4 regions of the Streptomyces cinereoruber genome follow, and region 3 is predicted to be linked to each of the others. Evidence: riboswitches for the same ligand, from Rfam matches in the RefSeq annotation. Region 3 holds a riboswitch; each other region holds the start of a gene.
The links. Region 3 has a riboswitch for cobalamin ahead of CP977_RS08350 (cobalamin biosynthesis protein). Riboswitches for the same ligand answer to the same signal wherever they lie in the genome.
Positions count from the first base shown of each region.

Region 1: linked by a shared signal. The riboswitch ahead of cobN (cobaltochelatase subunit CobN) and the one ahead of CP977_RS08350 (cobalamin biosynthesis protein) in region 3 are both predicted to bind cobalamin.
Region 2: linked by a shared signal. The riboswitch ahead of CP977_RS23105 (ribonucleoside-diphosphate reductase subunit alpha) and the one ahead of CP977_RS08350 (cobalamin biosynthesis protein) in region 3 are both predicted to bind cobalamin.
Region 4: linked by a shared signal. The riboswitch ahead of CP977_RS27375 (ABC transporter substrate-binding protein) and the one ahead of CP977_RS08350 (cobalamin biosynthesis protein) in region 3 are both predicted to bind cobalamin.

Region 1 is NZ_CP023693.1:3,784,148-3,789,463, forward strand. Features, by position in the region: gene cobN (cobaltochelatase subunit CobN) at 1-1,681, opposite strand, end outside; cobalamin riboswitch at 1,720-1,858, opposite strand; gene CP977_RS16885 (cobalamin biosynthesis protein CobG) at 2,197-3,450, shown strand; gene CP977_RS16890 (precorrin-8X methylmutase) at 3,447-4,097, shown strand; gene CP977_RS16895 (precorrin-2 C(20)-methyltransferase) at 4,100-5,316, shown strand, end outside.
Region 2 is NZ_CP023693.1:5,088,639-5,093,954, reverse strand. Features, by position in the region: gene mctP (monocarboxylate uptake permease MctP) at 1-804, shown strand, start outside; cobalamin riboswitch at 983-1,105, shown strand; gene CP977_RS23105 (ribonucleoside-diphosphate reductase subunit alpha) at 1,236-3,611, shown strand; gene CP977_RS23100 (ribonucleotide-diphosphate reductase subunit beta) at 3,611-4,630, shown strand; gene CP977_RS23095 (ribosomal maturation YjgA family protein) at 4,767-5,195, shown strand; gene def (peptide deformylase) at 5,171-5,316, opposite strand, start outside.
Region 3 is NZ_CP023693.1:1,887,578-1,892,893, reverse strand. Features, by position in the region: gene CP977_RS08360 (putative cobaltochelatase) at 1-123, opposite strand, end outside; gene CP977_RS08355 (cobyric acid synthase) at 206-1,723, opposite strand; gene CP977_RS08350 (cobalamin biosynthesis protein) at 1,720-2,691, opposite strand; cobalamin riboswitch at 2,727-2,865, opposite strand; gene CP977_RS08345 (hypothetical protein) at 3,001-3,222, opposite strand; gene CP977_RS08340 (inorganic phosphate transporter) at 3,235-4,500, opposite strand; gene CP977_RS08335 (alpha/beta hydrolase) at 4,883-5,316, shown strand, end outside.
Region 4 is NZ_CP023693.1:6,063,906-6,069,221, reverse strand. Features, by position in the region: gene CP977_RS27390 (radical SAM protein) at 1-780, shown strand, start outside; gene CP977_RS27385 (ABC transporter ATP-binding protein) at 693-1,577, opposite strand; gene CP977_RS27380 (FecCD family ABC transporter permease) at 1,574-2,572, opposite strand; gene CP977_RS27375 (ABC transporter substrate-binding protein) at 2,623-3,714, opposite strand; cobalamin riboswitch at 3,753-3,959, opposite strand; gene CP977_RS27370 (cold-shock protein) at 3,996-4,202, opposite strand; gene CP977_RS27365 (TetR/AcrR family transcriptional regulator) at 4,481-5,074, opposite strand; gene CP977_RS27360 (glucose 1-dehydrogenase) at 5,131-5,316, opposite strand, start outside.

The DNA of each region.
Region 1 (5,316 bases), 1.9 Mb from region 3:
GGTCGTTGACCAGGAACGGGTAGACCAGCGGGATGTCGCCGAGGGCCGCGTCCGGGCCGCAGGCGGCGGACAGGCCGGCGTTCTTGCCGGGCAGCCACTCCAGGTTGCCGTGCTTGCCCAGGTGCACCATGGCGTCGGCGCCGAAGCCGCCGTCCTCGGCGCGGGCCGCGATCCAGCGGTAGGCGGCCAGGTAGTGGTGGGACGGCGGCAGGTCGGGGTCGTGGTAGATCGCGATCGGGTTCTCGCCGAAGCCGCGCGGCGGCTGGATGAGGACGAGGAGGTTCCCGCGCCGCAGGGCGGCGAGCACGATGTCGCCCTCCGGGTTCCGCGACCGGTCGAGGAACATCTCGCCGGGCGCCGGGCCCCAGTGCTCCTCGACCTGCGTCCGCAGCTCCTCGGGGAGGGTGGCGTACCAGCGCTTGTAGTCGGCGGCCGGGATGCGGACCGGGTTCTTCGCCAACTGCTCCTCGGTCAGCCAGTCCTGGTCGTGGCCGCCGGCCTCGATGAGGGCGTAGATCAGCTCGTCGCCGTCGCCCGACACCAGACCGGGCAGCTCCTCGGCGGGCCCGAAGTCGTACCCCTCCTCGATCAGCCGGCGCAGGAGCGAGACGGCGGAGGCGGGGGTGTCGAGGCCGACGGCGTTGCCGATGCGGGAGTGCTTGGTGGGGTACGCGGAGAGGACCAGCGCGAGCTTCTTCTCGGCGTTCGGGATGTGCCGGAGGCGGGCGTGCCGCACGGCGATCCCGGCGACGCGGGCCGCGCGCTCGGCGTCCGCCACGTACGCGGGCAGGCCGTCCTCGTCGATCTCCTTGAAGGAGAACGGGACGGTGATCAGGCGCCCGTCGAACTCGGGGACGGCGACCTGGCTGGCGGCGTCCAGCGGGGACAGGCCCTCGTCGTTCTCCTCCCACGCGGACCGCGAACCGGTCAGGCAGAGGGCCTGGAGGATCGGCACGTCGAGCGCGGCGAGCGCGCCCGCGTCCCAGGCCTCCTCGTCGCCGCCGGCCTGCGCCTCGGCGGGCTTGGTGCCGCCCGCCGCGAGCACGGTGGTGACGATGGCGTCGGCGGTGCGGAGGGTGTCGAGCAGTTCCGGCTCGGGCGCGCGCAGGGACGCCACGTACAGCGGGAGGGCCCGCGCGCCCGCGTCCTCGATCGCGTCGCACAGGGCGCCGACGAAGGCGGTGTTGCCGCTCATGTGGTGGGCGCGGTAGTAGAGCACGGCGACCGTCGGGCCGTCCCCGTCCCGGGCGGTCCGCTCCAGCGGGCCCCAGGTGGGGGCGGCGGCCGGGGCCTCGAAGCCGTGGCCGGTGAGCAGGACGGTGTCGGAGAGGAAGCGGGCCAGCTGCTCCAGGTTGGCGGGGCCGCCGTGCGCCAGGTAGGCGTGCGCCTCGGTGGCGACGCCGACGGGCACGGTGGACGCCTCCATCAGCTGCGCGTCGGGCGCCTGCTCGCCGCTGAGCACGACGACCGGCTTTCCGGCGGCGCGGATCGCGTCGAGTCCGTCCTGCCAGGAGCGGAGGCCGCCGAGGAGGCGGACGACGACGAGGTCGGCGCCGTCGAGGAGGCCGTCGAGATCGGCGAGCGGGAGCCGGGAGGGGTTGGCGAACCGGTACTCGACCGGGCCGCCGGCCGCGCGGGCGCTGAGCAGGTCGGTGTCGGAGTGCGACAGCAGCAGGAGCATGGCGAGGCAGGCCTTCCTCGGGGTTGTCCGCGCCCCGGGTGGTCGTGTGGACGGCAGGAGTTCCTGACTCACCGGCCCGATGGCGCCGGGCCGGCTCACAGTGGCGGGACCGCGCCGGAATCTCACCGGGCTTCCTCCCCGGGGTCCTGGGACCCCATGCCGACTCGCATCCTAGATCGTGGGCCGTGGGGGCTGGAGGGAGCGGGAGGGTCGGACGGATCACACCGGGCCCGGGGGCGGACGGCGGGACGGTGCTTCCGCGCCGGAGGCCCGGCCGGCGGCGCATCCCGGCCGGAGGGCCGAGCGGCCCGTCGGCACACCCCCGCCGAAGGACCGGACAGCCCGTCGGCACACCCCGCCGGAGGACCGGACGGCCCGTCGGCTCGTTCCCGCCGGCAGGCCGGGCGGGCCTCCGCCGCACCCCCGCCGGAAGACCGGACGGCCGACTCGCGCACCCCGCCCGGCGCTCCGAGTCAGGCCGGTCACACCCCGTCGGCCCTCGGTTTCCCGTGGGTATGCTCGCCGCCATGCCGCCCACCCCGACCCCGACGCCCGCCCCCGGCGCACCCCGTGCGCGGGAGCGCGGCGACGCCTGCCCCGGGGCGCTGCGGCTGCACTCCGCCGACGACGGGCACCTGGCCCGACTGAGGCTGCCCGCAGGGAGGTTGACGGCACGTCAGGTCGAGGTCCTGGCGCACGCGGCCGAGACCCTGGGCGACGGGCGGATCAGCGTCACCTCGCGCGGGAACGCCGAGCTGCGCGGCCTGGCCGGCGACTGCGGGGCGGAGCTCGCGGCGCTCCTGGCGGAGGCGGGCCTGCTGCCCTCCCCCACCCACGAGCGCGTCCGCAACATCGTGGCCTCCCCGGCCGCAGGACTCGACGGACTCGGCGCGGCCGACGTGCAGTTGTGGGCCCGCGAGCTGGACGAACGGCTCTGCGCCGCGCCCTGGGCCGCCGCGCTCTCGGGCCGGTTCCTCTTCGTCCTGGACGACGGCCGCGGCGACGTCACCGGCCTCGGCGGGGATGTGACCTTGGTCGCAGTGGCCCCCGGCGCCGCGCTCCTGCGCCTCGGCGACCGGACCGTGCGCGTGGCCGCCGCCGACGCCCCGCGCGCCGCCCTCGCCGCCGCCCGCGCCTTCCTGACCGCCGCCCGCGAAGCCGGTACGGGCGCCTGGCGCGTCCGGGAACTGCCGGAGGGCTCCGGGGTGGACGTCCGGGCGGCGCTCACGACGGCCGGGATCGCGGCGGAGCCCGTACGGGAGCCCCTGCCGCCCCACGGCGCACCCCCCGCCCTCGCCCCCGGCCCCCTGGGCCCCGCCTCCCTCCACGTCCTCGCCCCCCTCGGCCGGTTCACCGCCGGCCGGCTGCGGGCCCTGTTGCCCGCCGACGAGGTGCGGTTCACGCCCTGGCGCGGGGCCGTCGTCGTCGGGGCGGACCCCGGGCGGCTGTCCGGCCTGGAGGCGCACGGCCTGATCACCCGCCCCGACTCCCCCTGGGTCGGCGTCAGCGCCTGCACCGGGCGGCCCGGCTGCGCCAAGTCCCTCGCGGACGTGCGGGCGGACGCGGTCCCCGGCCGTCCCGGCCTGCCCGTCCACTACTCCGGCTGCGAGCGCCGCTGCGGACACCCGCACGGCGACTGGGTCGACGTCCTCGCCGCCCCAGGCGGCGGCTACCTGGTCGACGGCGCCCCCGTCCCCCGTACCGACCTGACCCCCGCGGTCACCACGGCCCGTACCGCACCCCGCACCGCGCCCCGTACAACGAGATGAGCGAGAACAGGATGTTCGACTACGAGAAGGACGGCACGGAGATCTACCGCCGTTCCTTTGCCACGATCCGCGCCGAGGCGGACCTCACGGGCCTGCCCGCCGACGTCGCCCAGGTGGCGGTCCGGATGATCCACGCCTGCGGCATGACGGACCTCGTCCAGGACATCGCGTACTCGCCGGGCGTCGTCGCGAGCGCCCGCGCCGCGCTCCGGGCGGGCGCGCCGATCCTCTGCGACGCGCAGATGGTCGCCAGCGGCGTCACCCGCAAGCGGCTGCCCGCCGACAACGAGGTGCTCTGCGCGCTCTCCGACCCGTCCGTCCCGGCCCTCGCCGCCGAGCTGGGCACCACCCGTTCCGCCGCCGCCCTCGAACTGTGGCGGGACCGCCTCGAAGGCTCCGTCGTCGCCATCGGCAACGCGCCCACCGCCCTCTTCCACCTCCTGGAGATGGTCGCGAAGGGCGCGGGGCGGCCCGCCGCCGTCCTCGGCATACCGGTCGGCTTCATCGGCGCCGCCGAGTCCAAGGACGCCCTCGCCGAGAACACCCTCGGCCTCGAACACCTCGTCGTCCGGGGCCGGCGCGGCGGCAGCGCCATGACGGCCGCCGCGATCAACGCCCTCGCGCACGAAGCGGAGATCCAGCAGTGACCGTGACCCCGGCCGGAAGCACCGTCGGCAAGCTGTACGGCGTGGGGCTCGGGCCCGGCGACCCGGACCTCCTGACCCTCGCCGCCGTGAAGGCCATCGCGTCCGCCGACGTGGTCGCGTACCACTCGGCCCGCCACGGGCGCTCCATCGCCCGCTCGATCGCGGCCCCGCACCTGCGCGAGGACCACGTCGAGGAGCGGCTGATGTACCCGCTCACGGTGGAGACCACGGACCACCCGGGCGGTTACCGGGGCGCCCTGAACGACTTCTACGAGGAGGCGGCGGCCCGCCTCGCCGCCCACCTGGACGCGGGCCGCACGGTCGCGGTCCTCGCCGAGGGCGACCCGCTTTTCTACGGCTCGTACCAGCACATGCACAAGCGCCTCGCGCACCGCTACGACACGACCGTGATCCCCGGCGTGACCTCGGTGAGCGCCGCCGCCGCCCGGCTCGGGGAGCCGCTGTGCGAGGCGGAGGAGGTGCTGACGATCGTCCCGGGCACGCTGCCGGAGGACGAGCTGACGGCCCGGCTCGCGGGCACGGACTCGGCGGTCGTGATGAAGCTGGGCCGCACCTTCCCCACCGTGCGGCGGGCCCTGGAGCGGGCCGGGCGCCTGGAGGACGCGCGGTACGTGGAGCGGGCGTTCATGGCGGGCGAGCGGACGGAGCGCCTGGCGGACGTGGACCCGGAGTCGGTCCCGTACTTCTCGGTCGCCGTGCTGCCCTCCCGCATCGACGAGGAGCCGCCGGTACGGGAGCGGGGCGAGGTCGTCGTGGTCGGCACGGGCCCGGCGGGCGCGCCCTGGCTGACGCCGGAGTCGCGCGGGGCCCTGCTGAACGCGGACGACCTGGTCGGCTACACCACCTACCTGGACCGGGTGCCGGTGCTGCGCCCCGGGCAGCGGCGGCACGGCTCCGACAACAAGGTGGAGTCGGAGCGCGCCGAGTTCGCCCTCGACCTGGCCCGGCGCGGGCACCGGGTCGCGGTCGTCTCGGGCGGCGACCCGGGCGTCTTCGCGATGGCGACGGCGGTCCTGGAGGTGGCGTCGGAACCGGAGTACGCGGACGTTCCCGTACGGGTCCTCCCGGGGGTGACCGCCGCCAACGCGGCCGCCGCGGCGGCGGGCGCCCCGCTCGGCCACGACTACGCGACGATCTCGCTCTCCGACCGCCTCAAGCCCTGGGACGTGATCGCGGACCGGCTGCGCGCGGCGGCCGG
Region 2 (5,316 bases), 3.2 Mb from region 3:
TCCATCACGGCGACCCTGTCGTCCCGGAGCCGCGAGGTCATCCGCCGCAACACCACGATCCTGCCGCTGTACTCGCTGATGCTGGGCCTGCTCGCGCTGCTGGGCTTCATGGCGATCGCCGCCGGGATCCAGGTGAAGAACGGCCAGCTCGCCATCCCGCAGCTCTTCGAGACCATGTTCCCGGACTGGTTCGCGGGCGTCGCGTTCGCCGCGATCGGCATCGGCGCGCTCGTCCCGGCCGCGATCATGTCCATCGCCGCCGCCAACCTCTTCACGAGGAACATCTACAAGGACTTCATCAGGCCGGACGCCACCCCGGCACAGGAGACCAAGGTCTCCAAGATCGTCTCGCTCCTGGTGAAGGTCGGCGCGCTCGCCTTCGTCCTCACCATGGACAAGACGGTCGCGATCAACTTCCAGCTGCTCGGCGGCATCTGGATCCTGCAGACCTTCCCGGCCCTGGTCGGCGGCCTGTTCACCCGCTGGTTCCACCGCTGGGCGCTGCTCGCCGGCTGGGCCGTCGGCATGGTGTACGGCACGGTCGCCGCGTACGGCGTCGCCAGCCCGACCCAGAAGCACTTCGGCGGCTCCTCCGCCGAGATCCCGGGCATCGGCGAGATCGGCTACATCGGCCTCACCGCCTTCGTCCTCAACGTCGTGGTCACCGTGGTCCTCACCTTCGTCCTCAAGGCCGTCAAGGCCCCCGAGGGCGTCGACGAGACCTCCCCGTCGGACTACACGGCCGACGCCGGCGACCCGGGCGTGAAGACCGAGATGGAGAAGGCCACCGCGCCCACCCACTGACCCCACCGCCGCCACCGCCGCCGCAAGGGCCCGGGACCTCCACCAGGAGGCCCCGGGCCCCGTCGCGTCCCCCGGCGGACGGTCTCCGCGCGCCCGTTCCCCGGAGTTCCGCGCCCAAGTCCCGTCCAGGGGACGACACAACATGTGGGGGGTGCCACGAGCGGCGTCCACCACATGTATGCTCGTCCTCGCTGTCGACGCAGGGGAATCCGGCGCGAATCCGGAACTGTCCCGCAACGGTGTACTTCGTGCGGTTTCGTCCGGGGTGAGTCCGAACACCTGCCGACAGTGCGCCCGGTCCTTCCGTTCCGGGTGCCACAGACGTCCGGGCCTCGCGGAGTGGGCCGGTGGACGCGGCGCGTCGTGCGTGGACGCCCGCCCGTCCGCCTGCCCCCGCCGAGGCCCCGAGCCGAGCGAGGGAGAGCCCCCACGTGACCATCGCGCCCGCCGATCCGGCTTCGGCCGAGGCTTCCGCGGTCGAGAGCGACGGCCCCGGGACCGTACTGCTGCGGACCCTGACCGACCTCACCGCCGATCTCCCCGACACCGACCCCGGCCGGGTCGCCGCCGCCGCGCTCCGCGGCCGCAGCGCCGCCGCGGACGAGGCGGAGCTGCGCGAGCTGGCCACCGAGGCGGCCGCCGGCCTGATCGCCGAGGACCCGGCGTACTCCCGGCTCGCCGCCCGGCTCCTCACCATCACCATCGCCGACGAGGCCGCCTCCCAGGGCTCGGTGAACTTCTCCTCCTCGGTGGCCGTCGGGCACCGCGAGGGCCTGATCGCCGACCGCACCGCCGAGTTCGTCGCGCTGCACGCCGACCGCCTCGACGCCACCATCGACCGCGCCGGCGACGACCGCTTCGGCTACTTCGGCCTGCGCACCCTCTACTCGCGCTACCTGCTGCGCCACCCGATCACCCGCAAGGTCATCGAGACCCCGCAGCACTTCATGCTGCGCGTCGCCTGCGGTCTGGCCGAGGACGAGAGCGTCCGCGCGCTCGACGAGGTGGCCGCGCTGTACGGCCTGATGAGCCGCCTGGACTACCTGCCGTCCTCCCCCACGCTCTTCAACTCCGGCACCCGCCACCCGCAGATGTCCTCCTGCTACCTCCTGGACTCCCCCCAGGACGAGCTGGACTCCATCTACGACCGCTACCACCAGGTCGCGCGCCTCTCGAAGCACGCGGGCGGCATCGGCCTCTCGTACTCCCGCATCCGCGCCCGCGGTTCGCTGATCCGGGGCACCAACGGGCACTCCAACGGCATCGTGCCGTTCCTGAAGACCCTCGACGCCTCCGTCGCCGCCGTGAACCAGGGCGGTCGCCGCAAGGGCGCCGCCGCCGTCTACCTGGAGACCTGGCACGCGGACATCGAGGAGTTCCTGGAGCTCCGCGACAACACGGGCGAGGACCAGCGCCGCACGCACAACCTGAACCTGGCGCACTGGATCCCGGACGAGTTCATGCGCCGGGTGAACGCCGACGCCGAGTGGTCGCTGTTCTCCCCCTCGGACGTGCCCGAGCTGGTGGACCTGTGGGGCGAGGAGTTCGACGCCGCCTACCGCAAGGCCGAGGCGGCCGGCCTGGCCCGCAAGACGATGCCGGCCCGCGACCTGTACGGCCGGATGATGCGGACCCTGGCCCAGACCGGCAACGGCTGGATGACCTTCAAGGACGCCTCGAACCGGACGGCCAACCAGACCGCCGAGCCCGGCCACACCGTCCACTCCTCCAACCTCTGCACGGAGATCCTGGAGGTCACCGACGACGGCGAGACCGCGGTCTGCAACCTGGGCTCGGTCAACCTCGGCGCGTTCGTGGTCGGTTCGGACATCGACTGGGAGCGCCTGGACGCGACCGTCCGCACGGCCGTCACCTTCCTCGACCGGGTCGTGGACATCAACTTCTACCCGACCGAGCAGGCGGGCCGCTCCAACTCCCGCTGGCGTCCGGTCGGCCTGGGCGCCATGGGCCTCCAGGACGTCTTCTTCCAGCTGAAGCTGCCCTTCGACTCCCCCGAGGCGCGGGCGCTCTCCACCCGGATCGCCGAGCGGATCATGCTCGCCGCGTACGAGGCCTCCGCCGACCTCGCCGAGCGCAACGGTCCCCTTCCGGCCTGGGAGAAGACCCGCGCGGCCCGCGGCGTGCTGCACCCCGACCACTACGACGTCGAGCTGAACTGGCCGGAGCGCTGGACGGCGCTGCGCGAGCGGATCGCCGCCGTCGGCATGCGCAACAGCCTCCTCCTCGCCATCGCGCCGACCGCGACGATCGCCTCGATCGCCGGCGTGTACGAGTGCATCGAGCCGCAGGTCTCCAACCTGTTCAAGCGCGAGACGCTGTCGGGCGAGTTCCTCCAGGTCAACTCGTACCTGGTCGACGAGCTGAAGAAGCTCGGCGTGTGGGACGCGCAGACCCGCGAGGCGCTGCGCGACGCCAACGGCTCGGTGCAGGGCTTCACCTGGGTGCCGGCCGAGGTCCGCGACCTGTACCGCACGGCCTGGGAGATCCCGCAGCGCGGCCTGATCGACATGGCCGCCGCCCGCACCCCGTTCCTGGACCAGTCGCAGTCGCTGAACCTGTTCCTGGAGACGCCCACCATCGGCAAGCTGTCGTCGATGTACGCGTACGCCTGGAAGCAGGGCCTCAAGACGACGTACTACCTGCGCTCCCGCCCGGCCACCCGGATCGCCCGCGCCGCCCAGGCGTCGACGGCCGCCGCCGCGCCCATCCCCGTCCAGCAGGTCGCCGACCCCGACGCGGTCGCCTGCTCCCTGGAAAACCCCGAGTCCTGCGAGGCCTGCCAGTAATGTCCACCCCGAACACCGAGAAGAACCTGCTCGACCCGGGCTTCGAACTCACCCTCCGTCCCATGCGCTACCCGGACTTCTACGAGCGCTACCGGGACGCGATCAAGAACACCTGGACCGTCGAGGAGGTCGACCTCCACTCGGACGTCGCCGACCTCGCCAAGCTCACCCCCGGTGAGCAGCACATGATCGGACGCCTGGTCGCCTTCTTCGCGACCGGCGACTCGATCGTGGCGAACAACCTGGTCCTGACGCTCTACAAGCACATCAACTCCCCCGAGGCGCGGCTCTACCTGAGCCGGCAGCTCTTCGAGGAGGCCGTGCACGTCCAGTTCTATCTGACGCTGCTCGACACCTACCTGCCCGACCCGGACGACCGCGCCGCCGCGTTCGCCGCCGTCGAGAACATCCCCTCCATCCGCGAGAAGGCGCAGTTCTGCTTCCGCTGGATGGACTCGGTCGAGAAGATCGACCGCCTGGAGACCCAGGCCGACCGCCGCCGGTTCCTGCTGAACCTGATCTGCTTCGCCGCCTGCATCGAGGGCCTGTTCTTCTACGGCGCCTTCGCCTACGTGTACTGGTTCCGGTCCCGGGGCCTGCTGCACGGCCTGGCGACCGGCACCAACTGGGTCTTCCGCGACGAGACGATGCACATGAACTTCGCCTTCGAGGTCGTGGACACCGTCCGCAAGGAGGAGCCGGAGCTCTTCGACGACGCGCTCCAGCAGCAGGTCACCGACATGCTGAAGGAGGCCGTCGAGGCGGAGCTGCAGTTCGGCCGCGACCTGTGCGGCGACGGCCTGCCGGGCATGAACACCGAGTCGATGCGCGAGTACCTCCAGTGCGTCGCCGACCAGCGCCTCCAGCGCCTCGGCTTCGCCCCGGTGTACGGCTCGGAGAACCCGTTCTCCTTCATGGAGCTCCAGGGCGTCCAGGAACTGACCAACTTCTTCGAACGCCGCCCGTCCGCCTACCAGGTGGCGGTCGAGGGCTCGGTGGACCTGGACGAGGACTTCTAGTCCGTACGCCCGTGCCTCTGTACGGGGAAGGGCCCCGCACTCCGGAGAGTGCGGGGCCCTGAAGCTGCCGGGCGACTGAGGTGCGGAGGGAACCGATCTCCCGGGTCCCGGTCGACTTCGAGAAGGGCATGGGGCGATGACGCCGGGCTCCGGCACGGATGATCGCGTGCGGACGCGCCTCCGGGCGGGCGGTGCGGCCCTGGTGGTCGTCGCCGCGGGACTCGGAGTCCGTTCCACGGGGCCCGGGAGCGTCGCCAAGTACGCGGGAGACGCGCTGTACACGGTGCTGGTCCTGACCCTCGTGGTGCTTCTCGCGCCCCGCGTCAAGGCAGGGGTGGCGGCAGGGACCGCGCTCGGGTTCAGCTGCGCCGTGGAGCTGTTCCAGCTGAGCGGCGTCCCGGCGGAGCTGGCCGCGCACAGCGTGCTCGCGCGGCTCGTGTTCGGTACGTCGTTCAACGCGCCGGACCTGTTCTGGTACGCGGTCGGCGCGGTGTTCGGCTGGGCCGTCCACCGCGCCGTACGGACGCGAAAAGGCGTGGATCAGTCGTTCGGGACCGTCTCGTAGCGCGGGGTGCCCTCCTCCATCTGGCGCAGGGCGTCCTTGCGGTCGCGCTTGGAGAGGCGGTCGATGTAGAGGCGGCCGTACAGGTGGTCCGTCTCGTGCTGGAGGCAGCGGGCGAAGTAGC
Region 3 (5,316 bases):
CGCGGTGCCCTTCTCGCCCCGGACGAGCACGCCGCCCACGGCCGGGCTGACGGCGTTCAGGAGCAGCGCGAGCCGCAGGTCGTCCATGCCGACGACGGCGGTGAACGGGTACCGGGTGCTCATCGGGTGGTCTCTCCTTCGGATCGCTGATGTTCGGACGACGGCGCGCGGCCGCCGGGGAGGAGCCGGCGGCGGCCTCCCGTGCTCACGGCGCCCCCGGCGGCACGAACGGCAGCCCCGCCGGGGCGCCCTCCTCGATCAGCCGCAGCAGCGCGTCCGTGTCCGCGTGCTCCTCGATCAGGTCGCCGAGCCGGTCGAGCTGCTCCTCGCGCAGGGCGCCGAACGACGTGTCCGGCGCCGGGACGAACCGGCGCCCGGCCGCCGCCGCGACCTCCCGCAGGAACGCGCGCCGGAAGCCGTCGCTCTCCAGCGAGCCGTGCCAGTGGGTGCCCCACACGGCACCGACCCGGCACCCGTCCAGGAAGGGCTCCCCGCCCCGTACGTCCGCGACGCCGTGGTGGATCTCGTACCCCTCGACCCGCTCGCCGAGCGCCTCGCCGACCGGCCGGGCCAGGGTCTTCTCGACCCCGAACCGCACCCGTACGGGAAGCAGCCCGAGCCCGTCGACCACACCGGCCTTCGACTCGACCTCGTCCTCGATCCGCTCGCCGAGGGCCTGGAAGCCGCCGCAGATGCCGAGGACCGGGCGGCCCTCGGCCGCGCGCCGGGCCAGGGCGTCCGCCAGGCCGCGCTCCCGCAGCCAGGCGAGCGCCTTCACCGTGCCGCGCGTGCCCGGTACGACGACCAGGTCCGCGTCGACCAGCTCCTCGGGCCGGTCCACGAACCGGACGACCACGCCCGGCTCGGCCGCCAGCGCGTCCACGTCCGTGAAGTTGGACATCAGGGGGACGGCGCAGACGGCGACCCGCAGCACGTCCGCGCCGACCGGCGGCGCCACCACCGACTCCCGGACGGTGCCCCGCAGGGAGACCCGCAGACCGTCCTCCTCGTCGATGCCGAGCCCGTGCGCGTACGGCAGGACGCCGAAGGTCCGGCGCCCGGTCAGGCCGTACAGCATGTCGAGCCCGGGTTCGAGCAGGCTCACGTCGCCCCGGAACTTGTTCACCAGGTACCCGGCGACGAGCGACTGGTCCTCGGGGGACAGCAGCGCCGTCGTGCCGAAGAACTGGGCGAAGACCCCGCCCCGGTCGATGTCCCCGACCACCACCACGGGCAGCTTCGCGGCCCGCGCCACGCCCATGTTCACGATGTCGGTGCGCCGCAGGTTGATCTCGGCCGGGCTGCCGGCGCCCTCGCAGATCACCGCGTCGTACGTGCTCCGCAGCTCCTCCAGGCAGGCCATGACCGGCTCGAAAAGCTCCTTCTGCCGCCCCCCGTGGTAGCCCTTGGCACTCAGCTCGCCCACCGGCTTCCCCATCAGGACGACCTGGCTGGACCGGTCGCCGCCCGGCTTCAGCAGCACCGGGTTCATCAGCGCGGTCGGCTCGACCCGGGCGGCCTGCGCCTGCATGGCCTGGGCCCGCCCGATCTCGGCGCCCTCGCGCGTGACGAAGGAGTTGAGGGACATGTTCTGCCCCTTGAACGGCGCCACCTTCAGACCCTTGCGGACCAGCCACCGGCAGATCCCGGCCGTCACGACGCTCTTGCCCGCGTCGGACGTGGTCCCGGCGACCAGCAGCCCCCCGCCCTTCCCGCCCCTCATGAAGCCCTCCGCTTCCCGCGCCGCACGGCGTCGGCGATCAGACGGCCGCCCACGCAGGCGGCCAGGGTCAGCGCGGTCACCCGGCGCGAGAGCGCCACCGCCCGTTCGATGTCCGCCACCTCGACGGCCCGCCCCTCCCCGTTCAGCACCGGCCGGTGCTCGACGCGTCCGCCGTACGAGAGGGTGCCCCCGAGCCGCACGCCCAACGCGCCCGCGAAGGAGGCCTCGACCGGGCCCGCGTTGGGGCTCGGGTGCTTCGAAGCGTCCGCCCGCCAGGCCCGTACGGCCCCGCGCGGATTCCCGCCGGCGACGGTCGCGAGGACGGCGGTCAGACGGGCGCCCGGCCCGCCGGCCAGGTCGTCGAGGCGGGCCGAGGCCCAGCCGAAGCGCCGGTACCGGGGCGACCGGTGGCCGACCATCGCGTCCAGGGTGTTGACCGCCCGGAAGCCGACGAGCCCCGGCACGCCCGCGACCGCGCCCCAGAACAGGGCGCCGACCACGGCGTCCGAGGTGTTCTCCGCGACCGACTCGACGACCGCGCGGGCCATCGCGGGGCCGTCCAGGGACTGCGGGTCGCGCCCGCACAGGTGCGGAAGGCGCTCCCGGGCCACCTCCAGGTCCCCGGCGGCCAGCGCCCCGCCGATCGCGCGGGCCTCCCGGCCCAGGGTCGTCCCGCCGACGACGGCCCACACGGAGGCGGCGGTCAGCGCGACGGCGGCGGCCGGCCGGTCCCGTACGGCCCGGGCGGCGAGGGCCCCGAGGGCGACGGTGGAGCCGGCGCAGACGGCGGTGTGCAGGGCGCCCCAGCCCCGGTGGTCGTGGTGGAGGCGCCGCTCGACGACGGCGGCGGCCCGGCCGAACGCGGCGACGGGGTGGCCCCTGCGGGGGTCCCCGAGGAGCAGGTCGACGGCGAGGCCCGCGGCCGCTCCGTACGCGAAGACACCGGTGGCTCTGCTGCGGCCGGGCATGGCGCTATGTCCTCACTCAGGGTCCGCGCCCTGGATCGACGTGACCGGCGGCGAGAGTTCCTGACTCCCGGACCCTCGGATCCGGTCACAGTGGCGGGACCGCGCCGGATTCGCACCGGACTTCCTCTGCTGCCGCCGTAATGGCCCCGGCAGTCCACCACGCGCCGAGAACGGGCGTCAACCCAGCCTTGACCTGCGGCGGCGCACTGTGCGGAGCACCACAGGAAGCGCGGCGGAAAAGGGACCGGGCGGCCCGCACCCGAAGGTGCGGACCGCCCGGCCGGTGGAGCGGGGGCCGTCGGACGACGATCAGACGACGATCAGGTAGATGCCGTACGCCACGGCCGCCAGGCACAGCCCGAAGCAGGCGTAGGCGCCGGTGCGGGCCAGGGCGGCGGAGCCTCCCCGGGCCTCGGCCTCCTCCTGCTTGGTGAGGCCGACGATGCCGAGGGTGAAGAGGCCCACCAGGACGACGGTCGCCACGAGGCTGACGCCGAAGACGGAGCCGAGGGCTGCCCAGTCGATCTTCATGTGGTTCTTTCCTTAGACCTTCGCGGCCGGGGCCGGGGGAGCGGTCGGGTCGGTGGGGGCCGGGGCGAGGATGGTCGCCTTGAGGTCCTCGTCGGCGACGGCGGCGACGGAGCCGGGCGGCGGCGGGGTGACGGCGGCGATGGCGGTGGTCACCACGCCCGCGGGCTCGGCGTCGAGGTCGTCGGCCGTGACGTTGTGGTGGTCGACCGGCTTGCGGCGGGAGAGCGCCCAGATGACGGCCGAGCCGGCCACGAGCAGGACCGCGACGGCGGCGATGCCCCAGGGGCCCTGCTTGGTGAGGAACTCGGCGCCGGCGCCGACCAGGCCCGCGGCGGGCAGGGTCAGGCCCCAGGCGACGAACATCCGGGTCGCGGTCGACCAGCGGACGACACCGCCCTTGCGGCCGAGGCCGGCGCCCATCACGGCACCCGAGCAGGACTGGGTGGTGGAGAGGGAGAAGCCGAGGTGCGAGGAGGCCAGGATGACCGTCGCGGCGCTGGTCTGGGCGGCGAAGCCCTGCTGCGGCTGGAGGTCGGTGAGGCCCTTGCCCATGGTGCGGATGATGCGCCAGCCGCCCAGGTAGGTGCCGAGCGCGATGGCGACACCGGCCGAGACGACGACCCACAGGGGCGGGTTCGAGCCGGGGGCGACGACGCCCTGGGTGACCAGGGCGAGGGTGATGATGCCCATCGTCTTCTGGGCGTCGTTGGTGCCGTGGGCGAGGGAGACGAGACCGGCGGAGGCGATCTGGCCGGCCCGGTAGCCCTTGGCCGTGGCCTTCGCCTCGGGGTTGGCCTTGATCTTGTACGTCAGCTTGGCCGCGAACATGGCGGCGAGGCCCGCGACGAGCGGCGCGGCGACGGCCGGGATGAGGACCTTGGTGACGATGGTGGAGCCGTTCACGGCCGACCAGCCGGCCGACATGACCGCGGCGCCGATGAGACCGCCGAAGAGCGCGTGCGAGGAGCTGGACGGGAGTCCGAGCAGCCACGTCAGCAGGTTCCACAGGATGGCGCCGACCAACGCGGCGAAGATCACCTCTGTGCGGATGCCCTCTTCGTTGATGATCCCGCCGGAGATCGTCTTGGCGACCTCCACGGACAGGAACGCGCCGATGAGGTTGAGCACGGCGGACATGGCCACCGCCGTCTTGGGCTTGAGCGCACCGGTCGAGATGGTCGTGGCCATCGCGTTGGCGGTGTCGTGGAAACCGTTCGTGAAATCGAACACGAGAGCTGTCACGACCACAATGGCGAGCAGCAGCGTGATGTGTTCCATTTACCCAGGCAATCGTTTGACGTCAGTGGCTGGTCGAACGTAAGCAACCTGGGTGAACGGAAGATGAACTGGGGCGGGCGGCGTGGTGTCCCTAACCGGTGTCAAGAGATTCCGCTTAGTGCTCCGGAGGGGTCCCCGGGAGGGGCCGTCCACGATGCGGTCGCCCTGCGACCCCGGGTAATCCGGGCCCGCGCAAGGTCTCGGCGGTCCGTCCCGGTTCCGCCCCCGCCGCCCGGTTCCGCTCCCCGGACCGGACCACCCGACCGGGGGACCCCGCCGAGGAGACCCGCGTCACTCTCCCGGGGAGGGCCCCCGCACCCCGGAACGCATCCCTCCGGACCCTCCGGTGGCACCCCGGTCCCGTCCTGCGGACACTGGGGGTGTGCGCCCGGCTACAGCGACGGCAGCGGCCGTCACCACCCTGCTCGGTGCCGGCGCGGCCGCGGTCGCGGCCGGCCGGTACGCCAGCGACCTCGCCCTCAAGGCGTCGTCCGTACGCCCCCTGCCCGGCGATCCGAGACTGACCGTGCACGCCACGGGCCCCGACCGGATCACCCTCACCCGCAGCCTCGCCTCGCTGCGCCCCGGCACGTACGGCATGGAGGGCCACGGCCTGCACGCCGTCCTCGGCCCCGTCCTCGCCCGGGCCCCGCACACCGCCGACACCGTCGTCCGGCGCCTGGAGCGGATCGAGCTCGGCGCCCCCGGGCCCGGCGCCCGCGTCCGGCTCACCCCCGCGCTCCACCGCGGCACGCCCGCGAGCGCCCTCGGGCTCGACCACGAGGACGTGGAGATCCCCGGCGAGCTCGGCCCCCT
Region 4 (5,316 bases), 4.2 Mb from region 3:
AACTGGCGCCAGCACAAGGCGGCGGGCCGCCCGTACACCGGGGTGAAGCCGGTGGACGAGGTCCTGGAGGCGCTGGAGATCATCGACCGGCACGACACGGCCCGCGCGTCGACGGCGTACACCCTGACCGGCGGGGCCGTCACCTCGAAGGTCGGCGGGAAGGACGAGGCCGACTTCTACGGGCAGTACGCGCAGGCCATCGAGGAGCGCTTCCCGGGCCGCTGGATCGGCAAGGTCGTCGCGCAGGCCCTGCCCAAGGAGGACGTGCAGCGGTTCCACGACTACGGGATCCGGATCTACCACCCGAACTACGAGGTGTGGGACCGGCGCCTGTTCGAGCTGTACTGCCCCGGCAAGGAGCGCTACATCGGCCGGGACGAGTGGCACCGCCGCATCCTGGACTCGGCGGAGGTCTTCGGGCCGCGCAACGTCATCCCGAACTTCGTCGCCGGGGTCGAGATGGCGCGCCCGACGGGCTTCCTGACCGTGGACGAGGCGATCGCCTCCACGCGGGAGGGGCTGCGGTTCTTCATGTCGCGCGGGATCACGCCCCGGTTCACCACCTGGTGCCCGGAGCCGACGACGCCGCTGGGCCGCGAGAACCCGGACGGCGCCCCGCTGGAGTACCACCTGCGGCTCCTGGAGGCGTACACGGAGACGCTCAGGGAGAACAACCTGACCGCCCCTCCCGGCTACGGTCCGGCCGGTCCCGGGCGCGCGGTGTTCTCGGTCAGCTCCTTCATGGACGCGCTGGCGCCGGAGCCGGGCGAAGGGGAGTAGGACGGTCCGGCCGTCCCCAGGAAGCGGACGTGGGGGCGGCCGCCGGGGTCCGGGTGCGTCACGGCGGCCCGGACCCGGTAGACGTCCGCGATCAGCTCCTCGGTGAGCACCTCGTCCGGCGTGCCGGCGGCCACGACGCGTCCGCCGGAGAGGACCACGAGCCGCTCGCAGTACACGGCCGCGAGGTTCAGGTCGTGCAGGGCGACGACGGCCGTGAGGCGCAGGCCGGAGACCAGCTCCATGAGGTCCAGCTGGTGCTGGACGTCGAGGTGGTTGGTGGGCTCGTCGAGGAGGAGTTCGCGCGGCTCCTGGGCGAGGGCGCGGGCGATCTGGACGCGCTGGCGCTCGCCGCCGGAGAGGGTCCGCCAGGGCTGGCGGGCCCGGTCGGCGAGCCCGGTGCGGGCGAGGGCGGAGCGGACGGCGGCCTCGTCCGCCGCCGAGGGCGGGGTCCAGGCCCTGCGGTGCGGGACGCGGCCGAGCCGCACGACGTCGAGGACGGTCAGGTCGGTCTGCGTGTCGGACTGCTGCTCGACCGTGGCGAGGCGCCGGGCGACGGTCCTGCGGCCGAGTCCGGCGAGCGGGTCGCCGTCGAGGGTGACGGTCCCGGAGTCGGGGGCGAGGACGCCGGCGAGCAGGCGCAGGAGCGTGGACTTGCCGGAGCCGTTGGGGCCGAGGAGACCGGTGACGGTGCCGGGGACCGGGGCGACGCTGACGCCGTCGAGGACGAGGGTGCCGCCGGCGGTGCGCGAGACCCGGTCGGCGCGCAGGCCTTCCGTCCCGGGGGCCGTCGGGATCATCGCGTGCTCCTCGTGCGGTAGAGGACCAGGACGAAGGCCGGTACGCCGATCAGCGAGGTGACCACGCCCACCGGGACCTCCTGGGGGTCGAGGACGGTACGGGCGAGGGTGTCGGCCCAGACGAGGAAGACCGCTCCGGCCAGGGCGGTGACCGGCAGGAGCCGGGCGTGGCCGGGGCCCACGAGCGCGCGGGCGGCGTGCGGCAGGACGAGCCCGACGAAGCCGACGGCCCCGGCGGCGGAGACCAGGGCGGCCGTCAGGAGTGCGGTGACGCACAGGAGGACGATCCGGGTCCGGGCGACGGCGACGCCGAGGGAGGCGGCGGCCTCCTCGCCGAAGGCGAACGCGTCCAGGGTCCGCGCGTACCCGAGGCAGGTGGTCAGGGCCGCCGCGAGGACGCCGAGGCAGACCCACACGTCGGTCCAGCCGGCCCCGGCGAGCGAGCCGAGCAGCCAGAAGAGGACGCCCCGGGTGGTCTCCGCGTCGGCGGCCGTCATCACGACGAAGGAGGTGAGGGCGGAGAAGAGCTGCATGGCGGCGACGCCGGAGAGGACCACGCGGTCCGTGGAGCCGCCGAGGGTGTGGCTGAGCAGCAGCACCAGCGCGAAGGAGCAGACCGCGCCGAGGAACGCGCCGCCGGTGACGGAGAGGACTCCCCCGCCGACCCCGAGGACGACGACCGCGACCGCGCCGGTCGAGGCGCCGGAGGAGACGCCCAGGACGAAGGGGTCGGCGAGCGGGTTGCGCAGCAGCGACTGCATCACCGCGCCGCAGAGGGCGAGTCCGGCGCCGCAGACGGCGGCGAGGAGGGTGCGGGGAAGCCGCAGGTCCCACACGATCCCGTCGCGGATCGGGGAGAGGTCCGAGACGCCCCCGCCGAGGTGGGCGGCGACCGTCGCCCACACGTCGGCGACGCCGATGCGGGCCGGGCCGATGGTGATCGCCGCGGCGACCGACGCGGCCAGGAGCGCGAGCCCGGCCACCGTCCCCAGCAGGGCCGCGGCTCCCTTCCGTACCGAGGCGGCGGCCGGAGGGGCGGTGGGCGTCACTTGGCGAGGCCGTACGAGCGGAGGGCGGCCGCCACCTTCTCGACGGCCTCGACGGTGCGGATCGTGGGGTTGAGCGCCTGGCCGCTGAGCAGCACGTACCGCTTGTTCCTCACCGCCGTCATGCTGCGGGTGACCGGGTCGGACTCCAGGAACTCGATCTTCTTGGCGGCGCTCTCGGCCGACTGCGAGCGGCGGGTGAGGTCACCGATGACGAGGACGTCGGGGTCGCGGTCGGCGACGGTCTCCCAGTTGATCTGGGGCCACTCCTCCTTGGTGTCGTCGAAGACGTTCTTCGCGCCGAGTTCGCGGGAGACTATGCCGGGGGCGCCGCAGCAGCCCGCCATGTAGGGCGCTTCGGAGTTGGCGAACCAGTAGAGGACCGTGGCGTCCTCGAAGCTTCCGCCCGAAGTCGCCTTCGTCACGCGGGCCTTGAGCTCGGCGACGAGCTTCTCGCCGCGCTCCCGGACCCCGAAGATCCGGGCCAGGTCGCGGATCTCGCCGTAGACCGTCTCCATGGTGAGCGGCCGGACGCGGACGCCGTCGCCGTCGCCGCTGTTGTCCTTGCCGACGCAGTCGGTGGGCGAGAGGTACGTGGGGACGCCGAGTTCCTCGAACCGCTCGCGGGCCGCCACGCCGCCCTTGCCGAGGGTGTACGTGAAGGAGGCGGCGGCGAAGTCGGGTTCGGTGTCGAGGACCTTCTCGAAGGAGGGGTAGCGGTCGGCGAGGCGCGGGACCTTGGCGTTCTCCTTCTCCAGGCCCTTGAGGACGGGGTCCGTCCAGGTGCCGGTGCCCACCATGCGGTCGGCGAGGCCGAGGGAGAGCATGATCTCCGCCGCGCCCTGGTCGAGGGCGACGGCCCGCTCCGGCGCGCGCTCGACGCGGACGGGCCGTCCGCAGTTGTCGTCGAGGGTGACCGGGTATCCGGCCTTCGCCTTCCCGGCGGCACCGCCCGCGGGCCGGTCGGGTGCGGGGGTCGTCTCCGCTCCGCAGCCGGTCGCGGTCAGGAGCAGGGCTCCGGTGAGGAACAGCACGGCGGAGCGGACGGGTTGTGCGAGCGGCACGGGACTTCCTCTGCGGCCAGGGCTCATGCGCGGAGCCTGTCGTACGGTGCTCCCCGGGCGCGCGCGTGCCGCCGGGGCCGCCAGCAGGTCTTCGGACTCGGGGTCGTCCGGACGGGGCGCCTTCCCGGGCCGTCGTCGCCGCCCAGTGGCCGATGCTCCGCCCGTCGCCCTCACCGCTGCGCGTCAGTTCCGGTCTCGCACCGGATTCCCTGACCCGTACACCCACCCGTTCGGGTGCGTGCAAAGGTGCGACTGGCCCCGGCACAGTACCACCGCCCCGGAGGCGCGCCCCGGGGCGGTGGCGGGCGTCAGAGGCGCAGCTCCTTGGCCTCGAAGCGGCCGTCCCCGAGGACCAGGACGAAGGAGACCTGCTGGCCCTCCGAGACGGTCCGGCTCTCGTCCTCGATGTCCTCCGCGCTGAACCAGACCTGCTCCCGGGAGCCGACGGGGACGACGAAGCCGTATCCCCCGAGACGGTTGAAGGACTGCACGAACCCTTTGCTCCTGCCTTCCACGGCGGCCTCCTCCTCGGCGTCGGGGACGCGGGCGAGGGGTGTCCCGGCCGGGTCCGGCCGCATCCGCGTCTCAGGGGAGGTGTACCCCGTCGGGCCGCGGTTCGCCCGTCGGCGGGCGGGGCGTGCGCGGAGCACTCCCCGGGATCTCGTAGAATATTCAACAGAGGTCCGGTGCCGAAGATCCCCCGTGTTCGGCACCGGACCTCGTCGTGCGTCCGGCCCGGAAGTCGCGCGTACGGCCCTGGCTTCGTACGTCCGGCCCGGAGACGGGGTGCGACTCAGGCGCCGCCCGGGTACGCGATCCTCGCCGTGATCCTGGCGATGCGCGCCGCCGTCTCCGCGGGCGGGGCCACCGGCTGGACGATGTGGCTGACGGTGAGCCGCACGACCGTCTCGACGGCGAGGCCGCGCGACGCGTCGTCCACGTCGGGCCAGGCCTCGATCGCGTACGCGTCGAGCATCGCCATCGCCGTGCCGAAGACCGGCTCCGTGCGGGTGGTGAGGTAGGCGAGGAGGTCGTCCTCGCCGCCCCGCGCCGCGACCAGGACGCTCTTGATGAGGGGGTTGTCCACGGTCTGCTGGAGCGTGTAGCCGACTCCGGCGGCCGCCGCTTCCTCCAACGCGCCGCGGTGCGCGTCGAGTTCGCGCTCGATGCCGATCAGGAAGCCCTCCAGCTCGCGCTGGACCAGGGCGTTCCCGATGGCCTCCTTCGCCCCGAACTCGTTGTAGAGGGTCTGGCGGCTGATGCCGGCGGCCCGCGCGATGGAGGTCATGCGCAGCCCGCTCCAGCCCTCGGCGGCGACGAGGCGGTAGGCGGCGTCGAGCACCTGCTCGCGCAGCAGGGACCGGACGCTCTCGCGGAAACGTGTCATCGTGCCCCCACTTTATCGACCGGGCACCGCCCGGAGGAGGGGTGCGCGAGGGGGTCTCAGAGCGCGGTGCCGCCCGTCACGTCCACGTACTGGCCGGTGATCCAGCGGGCGTCGTCGGAGACGAGGAAGGCGACCACGTCCGCCACGTCGGCGGGCGTCCCGAGCCGGTTGAAGACCGAGAGCGCGGCGAGGGCGGCGTGCGCCTCGGGCGTCGCCCGGCGCCGCGCGTTCATGTCCGTCGC